2 regions of the Sphaerisporangium sp. NPDC049457 genome follow, and region 1 is predicted to be linked to the other one. Evidence: riboswitches for the same ligand, from Rfam matches in the RefSeq annotation. Region 1 holds a riboswitch; the other holds the start of a gene.
What was found. A riboswitch is a leader RNA that binds a small molecule or an ion and turns the genes downstream of it on or off. The one in region 1 is predicted to bind cyclic di-AMP.

Region 1 (4,161 bases):
AGATCGGCTGAAGCGACTTGATGGACGGCCCGAAGATCTTGCCGATGGGCGCGTTGTTGAAGTACTCGTTGGTCGCGCTCTGGAGCTCGGGGTTGTCCTGCGCCGGGATGGTGCTGGGCAGGTTGCCGCCCTCCTTGAACGCCATCAGCTGGGCGTCGGCGCTGGTCAGGTAGCTGGCCAGCTCCGCGGCCTCCTTCGGGTGCTTGGACTGCTTGGGCACCGCGAGCCAGGAGCCGCCCCAGTTGCCGCCGCCGCCGGGCACCGTCGCGACGTCCCACTTGCCCTTGAACTTGTCGCCCGCCGTGCCGGAGACGACACCGAGCATCCAGCCGGGGCAGCCGAGCGTCGCGAACTGCGACTTCACGAAGCCGGTGTTCCAGCCGTCGGTGAAGTTCTGCAGCTTGGCGGTCAGACCGCCCTGGCTCATCTTCGTCGCCATGTCGAACGCGCTCCGGACGGCCGGGTTCTTGTCGACGATGAGCTGCTGGTTCTTGTCGAAGTAGGTGACGTTGCCGTTCTTGGCGGCCTCCTGCGCCAGCACCACGTTGTAGATGGTGTTGATGCTGTCGACGAACTTGGCGTCCTTGACCTTGGCCTGGAAGTCCTGCCCGGCCTTGATGAAGTCCTCCCAGCCGCCGCTCCAGAGCTTGCCGACCTCCTCGCGGTCGGTGGGCAGCCCGGCCTTCTTGAACAGGTCGGAGCGGTAGCAGATGCTCATGCCGCCGACGTCGGTGCCGAGGGCGAACAGCTTGCCCTCGCTGTTGATGCCGTTCTCCCACTTCCACGCGGGGAAGTCGGCCTGGCGGCTCTGCAGGCCGTACTGGCCGAGGTCGGTGAAGAACTGGGGACGGGCCTTGGCGAGGCCCATGCCGCCCTCGTCGATGCCGACCACGTCACCGGCGCCGGTCCCCGACTGCAGCCACTGCAGCATCTGGGGCCAGTAGACGTTCTCGAAGCTGTCGGTCAGGTTGTTGTACTTGACCTGGACGTTCGGGTGGTCGCTGTTCCACTTCGCAACGGCGGCCTTGTACCCGAAGTTGGTACCGCCGCCGAACGTCTGCAGCGTAAGAGTGATCTTCTCGGCAGGCGCGGCCGACGACGAACCGCCGGTGTCGCCGCCGGTGTCGCCGGAGGAGCAAGCGGTGGTGATGCCGAGCGCTGCCGTCATCACCGATGCGACCGCGAGCAGTCTGCCGCGGCGCATTTTGTTCATCATTCCGGACCCCTCTCAGGTGGTTGCCCGATCATTGGGAGGTGCATCGAGGGCCGGCCCCGACAGTCGGGCCCACGATGTGCTGGATCCCTCAGTCGTGATCTCGCGGGGAGTGAACCTGCGAGCGATATTTGGGAGCGCTCCCACGAAGGGTCCCCGACGGGCAATGCTGGCGTCAATATGCCGAAACCTAACTGTTACTCCTGTGGCGATTAGGAGGAAGAAAACCGTCTACGGGCTCCCATAAACCCCGTTGGCAGCATTGGGAGCGCTCCCATCGCATGCGGCACAGTCGGGCGCAAATCATCCATGCGCCACTGGTGAAGCCGCCCGTACGGGTTCGGGCAGGCCGATTGGGACGTTCAGGACGACCGGGACGATCGGCGCGCCGCGCCGCCCAGAGCGCCGGCGCCGGGCGGCCGGGGGAGTGGGCCCGGCCGCGCGGCGCGGCGCGGCGTCCTCCGCGGGGAGGCGACGGGGACGCCATGGGATGAGGCGCGGGGAGAGCGGAAAGGTCAGGCCGCGTAGCTGGGATAGCCGTATCCGGCGACCTGGGAGGTCGGCCGGGTGCGGATCTCGACCCGGCCGCCGCTGGTGTTGCCCTCGATGGTCTGGATGGAGCCGTCGCCGTTGTCCTTGATGACGAAGCCGACGTGCTCGATGCCGTCCACGCTCTTGCTGCCGTCGAAGGCGAAGAACACCACCGCGCCGGGCTTGGGCGTGGTGCCCCAGCGGCCCTGGGAGGCGAACCACTTGGCGTGGGTGACGGTGTAGGCGTCGGAGCCGACGGTGTCCTGCATGCCGAGCTGGGCGCCCACCCAGGAGACGAACATGTCGCACCAGGAGGCGTTCGCGTAGCCGGCGATCGTGCCGGTGTCGCGGGCCACCGTCTCCTTGGCGCGCGGGGAGCTCATGTACCAGGCCTGGAACTTGGTGCCGCCGCCCTCGCTGTTCTCGCTGATCCCGACCTGCTTCTCCGCCAGCGCCAGCAGCTGCTGGGCGGAGACCTGCCGGGAGGGGAGTCGCATCGCCTTGGCCGCCTCCTTGCGCGCGACGCCGACGACGTTGTCCTTCGGAGAAGAGTCGGCGTGCGCCGCGAGCGCGGTGCCGGTGACGGCCTGTGCGAGCACGAGGCCGCCGAACACGAAAGCCTTCAGCTGGTTCTTCGGGGCATCCAGGAGCCGATGCGGGAGCATGGAGAACATGGACAAGCTGAAACTCCTTCTTCCGGCCGCCTACCGAGTTAGCTGACGGGTTCGGGCGTGAAGGTTCGCCCTACAGGCGCGTCCGTGGGCGGGCGCGACTGATTCACCCCAAGGGAGGTGGGTCCCCGGTTCCGCGTGGGAGCGGATTCGGCGGTAGCGCGTGACGGCGGGAGAGGGCTCTCCGCAGAGGACCGGCCGCGCCGGGCAATCTCAGCGGTACGGGAGGCTCGCCCAGATGGGCGGTACCCGCGCCGGGATTCCTCCGAGAGTAATACATCGGACAAACATGATGCAAGTAGGACAAATCTCTCGCCAGGACAGGATTCGCGAGCGCTAAAGCGTGCATGCCGCCGCCCGCGTGCGCCGCGCACGGCCGGGGGTTGACCTGCCGCGACGCGGGCAGGTCACCGCCGGCTCTGGCCCGGCCGCCGCGCCCGGCCCGCTGGCGGGACGATCCGGGAGCCGCCGGGACGGCGCGGCCGGAAGTGGTACTTCAAGCGCCGGGTGCCTTCAGTGTCAAACGAGACGGGCGTTACTCAGGCGACGGCCGTGACGCGGGCCCGCGTCCGGCGACGGTTCGGCCGCCGTCGGCCGCCGTTCATCGTGCGTTCCCCCCTTCGTCGCGTCGCCCGGCTAGGTTGCGTGTCGTCGTGAACGTGTCAATGCCCGGCGTGGAGAGGAACGGCCGAAGCCGCGTACGGGAGCAGAGGTCGGCCGTCGCCTGGGTGGAGTCGCCCCTCCAGCTGCTGTGCGCGGTCGAGGCGCGGTACGCCGGAGTGATCGGGCCGGGCACGCGCGTGGTGACCCGCGGCAGGCTGCCCGGCCTGCGCGTCACCCGCGCCGAGCTGGACGCGCTGGAGCTCCCCGCCGGGCTGAGCATCGAGACCGCCGAGGCGGGCCTGCCCCGTCCCGGCCGGCGCGCCGCCTGGGTCCTCGGCGACGCGTTCTCCGGCAGGATGCAGCTCACCTCGCTGACCGCCTTCCCCTCGCGCATGGTCGTCGTCGACGACGGCCTGGCCACGATCCGCCTGCTCGAACAGCTGACCGCCGGCCTCGGCGCCCCGCTGCTGCGCGCCCGGTCCCAGGCAGGGCCGTCCCGCCGGGCCCTCGGCGTCGCGGCGGGGCTCCGTCTGCGCGCCGCGGCCAGGGCCGGACGGCTCACCGTGTTCACCGCCCTGCCCGTCCCGGTCGGCCTGGCCGGCGCCGTGCGCGGGCTCGGCGCCGAGCTGGTCACCCACGACTTCCCCTGGCTGCGCTCCCAGCCCGTGGCCGCCCATCCCCGGCCGGCGGAGAACACGGTGGTCCTCGGCACCTCGCTGGTGCGCAACGGGCTGATCCGCCGCGAGCGTTACCTGGCATGGCTCTTCGGGCTCGAAGGGCCGCTGGCCTACTATCCGCACCGCCGGGAGGACCCCGGCGACCTGGCGGCCGTCCGCGACCACCCCGGCGTCACCGTGTACGACGCCGGGGCGCCGGTCGAGATGACGCTGCGCGACCTGCGGCCCGGCCAGCGCGTGCTGAGCCTGCCGTCCACGGCCGTCACCTCGCTGCGCGTCCTGCTGGGCGCGCGCGGGGTGCCCGTCGAGACCGTGGACGTGCCCGACGACTGGTGGACTCCCTCCGCGACGGTCTCCCTCCGATCGCATCTCCAGATGTTCGCGCACGAAAGGGCTGCTCCTTGAGCCGGATTCTCGCTGTCGCCGATTCGGACTCGTATCTGAAATGGGCGGCGGGTCTTCTCGA
Region 2 (4,161 bases), on a different contig from region 1:
CCGTCGGCGAGGTCTCCAAGTGCGTCATCACCGTGGCCGAGCAGGAGAAGGGCCGGCAGTGCACGCCGGCGCACCGGCCCACCCCCGCGGCGGTCGCCGGCCTGCGGGCCAACGACAAGATCGTGTCGTTCGGCGGCAAGCCGGTGCGGTCGTGGGAGGACGCCACCGCGCTGATCCGCGCCCACGGCGCCGGCCCGGTCGCGATCGGCATCGAGCGTGACGGCAGGCCGATGACGCTGAACACCACCCTCATCGCGCAGGACCGCCCCTCCCTCGACGATCCCACCAAGCTGGACAAGAACGTCGGTTTCCTCGGCATCACCCCCGTCTTCGTCGTGGAGAAGCAGGGGCCGGGCTACGTCTTCGGCTTCATGGTGGACCTGGTCCAGCGCAGCGCCGACGCGCTGCTGCACATGCCCCAGAAGCTCGTCGGGGTATGGCAGGCGGCCTTCGGCGGCGCCGAGCGCGACCTCGACAGCCCGCAGAGCGTCGTCGGCGCCGGGCGCCTCGGCGGCCAGATCGCCGCCGCGGCCATCCCGCTGGAGAACAAGATCGCCGGGTTCATCCAGCTGCTCGCGGGGTTCAACCTCGCCGTCGGCATGTTCAACCTGATCCCGCTGCTGCCGCTGGACGGCGGTCAGATCGCCGGTGGTCTGTGGGAGGGGTTCAAGCGCGGGTACGCCCGGGTGCGCCGCCGGCCGATGCCGGGTCATGTGGACATCGCCAAGGCGCTCCCGCTGACGTACGCGGTGGCGCTCATGCTGGTGGCCATGGGCACCTTGCTCATCTACGCCGACATCGTCAACCCCATCCGGCTGCCGGGCTGATCCGCTCAGAGGGGGGTCGCGTGGAGACGTTGGAGGCCCCGGAGGCGCTCGAACGGCTCAGAGCGCTCTGCCTGGCGCTGCCCGAGACCAGCGAGCGGCTGAGCCACGGCGAGCCCACATGGTTCATCCGGGGCAAGAAGACCTTCGTGATGTTCGCCGACCACCACCACGACGACCGCCTGGCCTTCTGGTGCGCGGCCCCGCCCGGCGTACAGGAAGCCCTGGTCGCGGAGGCGCCCGACCGGTTCTTCCGGCCGCCCTACGTGGGTCACAGGGGCTGGCTCGGCGTCTATCTCGACGTGGCGGCCGACTGGGATGAGATCGCCGAGATCGTCACCGACGCCTACCGGCTGGTCGCTCCCAAGAGCCTGCTCGGCCGGCTCGGCTGAGCCCTCGGGCCGCCTGGTCCGGCCGGGCGGCGGGTCACGGAAGTCGCACCTCCAGGCCTGTGTCGAAGTGGAAGTTTCACTCCGCCGCGCCGCCGTGATGCCGTACCCTGACGCCGCCGTCCCGCTCCGGACCCTCAGCCGAGCGGCCGGACGGCTCGCGGCGCCGGCACATCGGCTCGTGGCGCTAGTACATCGAGATGTGCACGTGGTCGAAGTGGTTGGCCGTGATGCCGCCGCGGTTCGCCATCGCGCGCCAGCCGGGGAAACCCAGGTTGTAGATCCGCTGCCGGTAGATCACGTACTTCACGCCCAGCTTGCCGCCGTTCTTGATGGCCCAGGCGGCGACCTGCTCGCCCATCGCGACGCCGGCGGGCGAGGGCATCGCCCCGCCCGAGCTGAGCATGAAGTCGCACGCCCTGCCCAGAGGGTGCTCCCCGCTGTTCTCGGCGCGGTAGCAGCCGACGGGGAAGCGCAACGGAAAGTGGTCCTTGACCTCGGCGCGCATCAGCCGGGTCCGCGGGGTGATGTTGTCGCCGCCGGCGGGCAGCTCGGGAGCCCACGACCCGTTCGCCCGCTTGCCGGGGGCGATGGGGACGAGCCGGTCCAGCTTGTCCTTGATCTGGGCGATGAGCTGCTCGGCGTCCTTGCGCTGCGAGGTCACCTCGACGACGTCCTCGCGCAGGCGGTCGGTGAGCGCGGCCGCGTCGTCGGCGGCCTTCTTGCGGTCGTCGCGGGCGGCTGTGTACTGGCCGATCTTCGCCGCCTGCTCGGCCTGGAGCTGTTCCAGCATCGCCGCGCCGCCGAAGCCGGGGGCCAGGACCTCCCGCATCATGCCGAGGCCGCTGCCCGCCTGGTAGCGCAGCTGGGCGATGTCGCCGACCTGGCCCGCGGACGCGGTCAACGCGGTCTCGGCGGCCTTCAGCCGCTCGCGCGCCGTCTTCTCCTCGGCCTTGGCCTTGGCGACCGCGACGCGCTTTGCGTTGTAGGTGACGATCAGCTTGTCGACCCGCTTGCCGAGCGCGGCCAGCTGCGCCTTGAGCTGTTTCTCGGTGGGCTTGGGGGCGGCGTTCCCCGCCGTTGACGGGCCGAGCACGAGAGCGGCCACGACCAGAGCGCAGGCGGCCACGGAAGCATGGCGACCGGAAGTCGGGGGCAGAGCCCACTCCTCTCCATCTGCCGACCGGGTTAGCTGACGGGTTCGGGCCGGAGTCGCCCTACCACCTGAGTGGATTCACCCCAAGGAACCATTGGGTCCCCGGCTCCCAGGCGGGGCGCCTGGGATTAGGCGGACCGGCCGTTACGGCCGGTGTCTGAAGGATGCTAGTGGTAGATCCGTATATATGGCGACCCCGGGCATTGACGTGTTGTGAGTCACGGCTGTGACCGCAGCATCCGGGCCGCCTCCTCGGGCAGCACGTCGTTGACGAACGCCCCCATCGCCGACTCCGACCCGGCCAGGTACTTCAGCTTCTGCGCCGCCCGCCGGATGCTGAACAGCTGCAGGTGCAGGTAGGCGAGGTCGCGCCCGGTGCGCACCGGCGCCTGGTGCCAGGCCGCGACGTACGGCATCGTCACCCCGAACAGCCCGTCCAGCCGGCGCAGCACGTCGGTGTACAGCGGGCCGAAGGCCGCGCGCTCCTCGGCGTCCAGCTCGCGCAGGTCCGCGGCCTTGCGGTTGAGGTAGACGTGCACCTCGAACGGCCACCGCGCCGCCGCCGGGACGAACGCCGTCCAGTGCTCGTTCGACGCGACGACGCGCGTCTCGGCCTTGCGCTCGGCGGCGAGCACGTCCGCGAACAGATCGCCGCCCGTGCGCTCGCGGTAACGGGCGGCCGAGGCCAGCATCTGCCGCGTGCGCGGCGTCACGTACGGATAGGCGTAGATCTGGCCGTGCGGATGGGCCAGCGTGATGCCGATCTCCGCGCCGCGGTTCTCGAACGGGAAGACCTGCTCCACGCCGGGCAGCAGGGAGAGCCGCTCGGTGCGGTCGGCGAGCGCCAGCAGCACCAGGTCGACCTGCTCGGGCGAGAGCCGGGAGAAGGAGGAGTCGTGGTCGGCGGTGAAGCACACCACCTCGGTGCGGCCGACGCCGGGCCGCACCTCGCTCAGGCCGCCGACGTCCTCGTAGTGGCCGAGATTGAAGCTGAAGGACGGAAAGCGGTTCTCGAACACGGCGACGTCGTAGTCCGCGGCCGGGATCTCCGTGGGGTGGCCCGGCCGCGACGGGCACAACGGGCACTCGTCGGTGGGCGGCAGGAACGTGCGGCTCTGCCGGTGCCCGGCGATCGCGATCCACTCGTCCATCACCGGGTCGTAGCGCAGCTCCGAGGCCGGGGGACGCGCGGGAAGATCCCGGGTGTCGGCCGCGCCGCGGTCGGCGCCGTCACGGCGGTCGAAGTAGATCAGCTCTCGCCCGTCCGCGAGATGGGTGACGGTCCGCTTCATCGGGCCACCTCCTGTCCGGCGGCATCCTGCGCCGCCTGTTCGGTTCTGCCGGCGGCCCGCGCCGCTCGTTCGTCTGTTCCGGCGACGGCCCGCGCCGCCTGTCCCGTCTCCGGGCTCTGTGCCGTCCGGCCCGACGGGACGGCGGGTTCCGCGGCGGCGTCGTGCGCCGCCGTCTGGAGCGTCGTCTCGCCCGGATCGGCCAGCATGAGCGTGCCGGCCTGTTCGGACAGCGCCGACCGCGCCTCCTCGGGCAGGCCGGTATCGCTGACCACCACGTCGGCCTCCTCCAGCCTGGCGATCGTGCTGATGCCGACGGTGCCCCACTTGCTGTGGTCGGCCAGGACGACCAGCCGTTGCGCCGCCGCGACGAGCTCACGGTCGGTCTCGGCCTCCAGGAGGTTGGGCGTGGTGAACCCCGCCCTGACGTTCATGCCGTGCACGCCGAGCATCAGCGTGTCGACGTTGAGCGCGCGGATGGCCGCCACGGCGACCGGGCCCAC

Region 2: another riboswitch for cyclic di-AMP. It lies ahead of ACZ6QO_RS32525 (coiled-coil domain-containing protein); the one in region 1 lies ahead of ACZ6QO_RS22175 (CHAP domain-containing protein).

Annotation. Positions count from the first base shown of each region.
Region 1 covers NZ_JBVJHR010000014.1:28,043-32,203, reverse strand. Annotated here, with positions in the region: gene ACZ6QO_RS22180 (ABC transporter substrate-binding protein) at 1-1,204, opposite strand, end outside; gene ACZ6QO_RS22175 (CHAP domain-containing protein) at 1,729-2,418, opposite strand; cyclic di-AMP (ydaO/yuaA leader) riboswitch at 2,430-2,581, opposite strand; gene ACZ6QO_RS22170 (hypothetical protein) at 3,069-4,100, shown strand; gene ACZ6QO_RS22165 (DUF6716 putative glycosyltransferase) at 4,097-4,161, shown strand, end outside.
Region 2 covers NZ_JBVJHR010000025.1:40,074-44,234, reverse strand. Annotated here, with positions in the region: gene ACZ6QO_RS32535 (M50 family metallopeptidase) at 1-827, shown strand, start outside; gene ACZ6QO_RS32530 (MmcQ/YjbR family DNA-binding protein) at 848-1,216, shown strand; gene ACZ6QO_RS32525 (coiled-coil domain-containing protein) at 1,401-2,342, opposite strand; cyclic di-AMP (ydaO/yuaA leader) riboswitch at 2,377-2,514, opposite strand; gene galT (galactose-1-phosphate uridylyltransferase) at 2,588-3,661, opposite strand; partial or broken gene ACZ6QO_RS32515 (DeoR/GlpR family DNA-binding transcription regulator) at 3,856-4,161, opposite strand, start outside.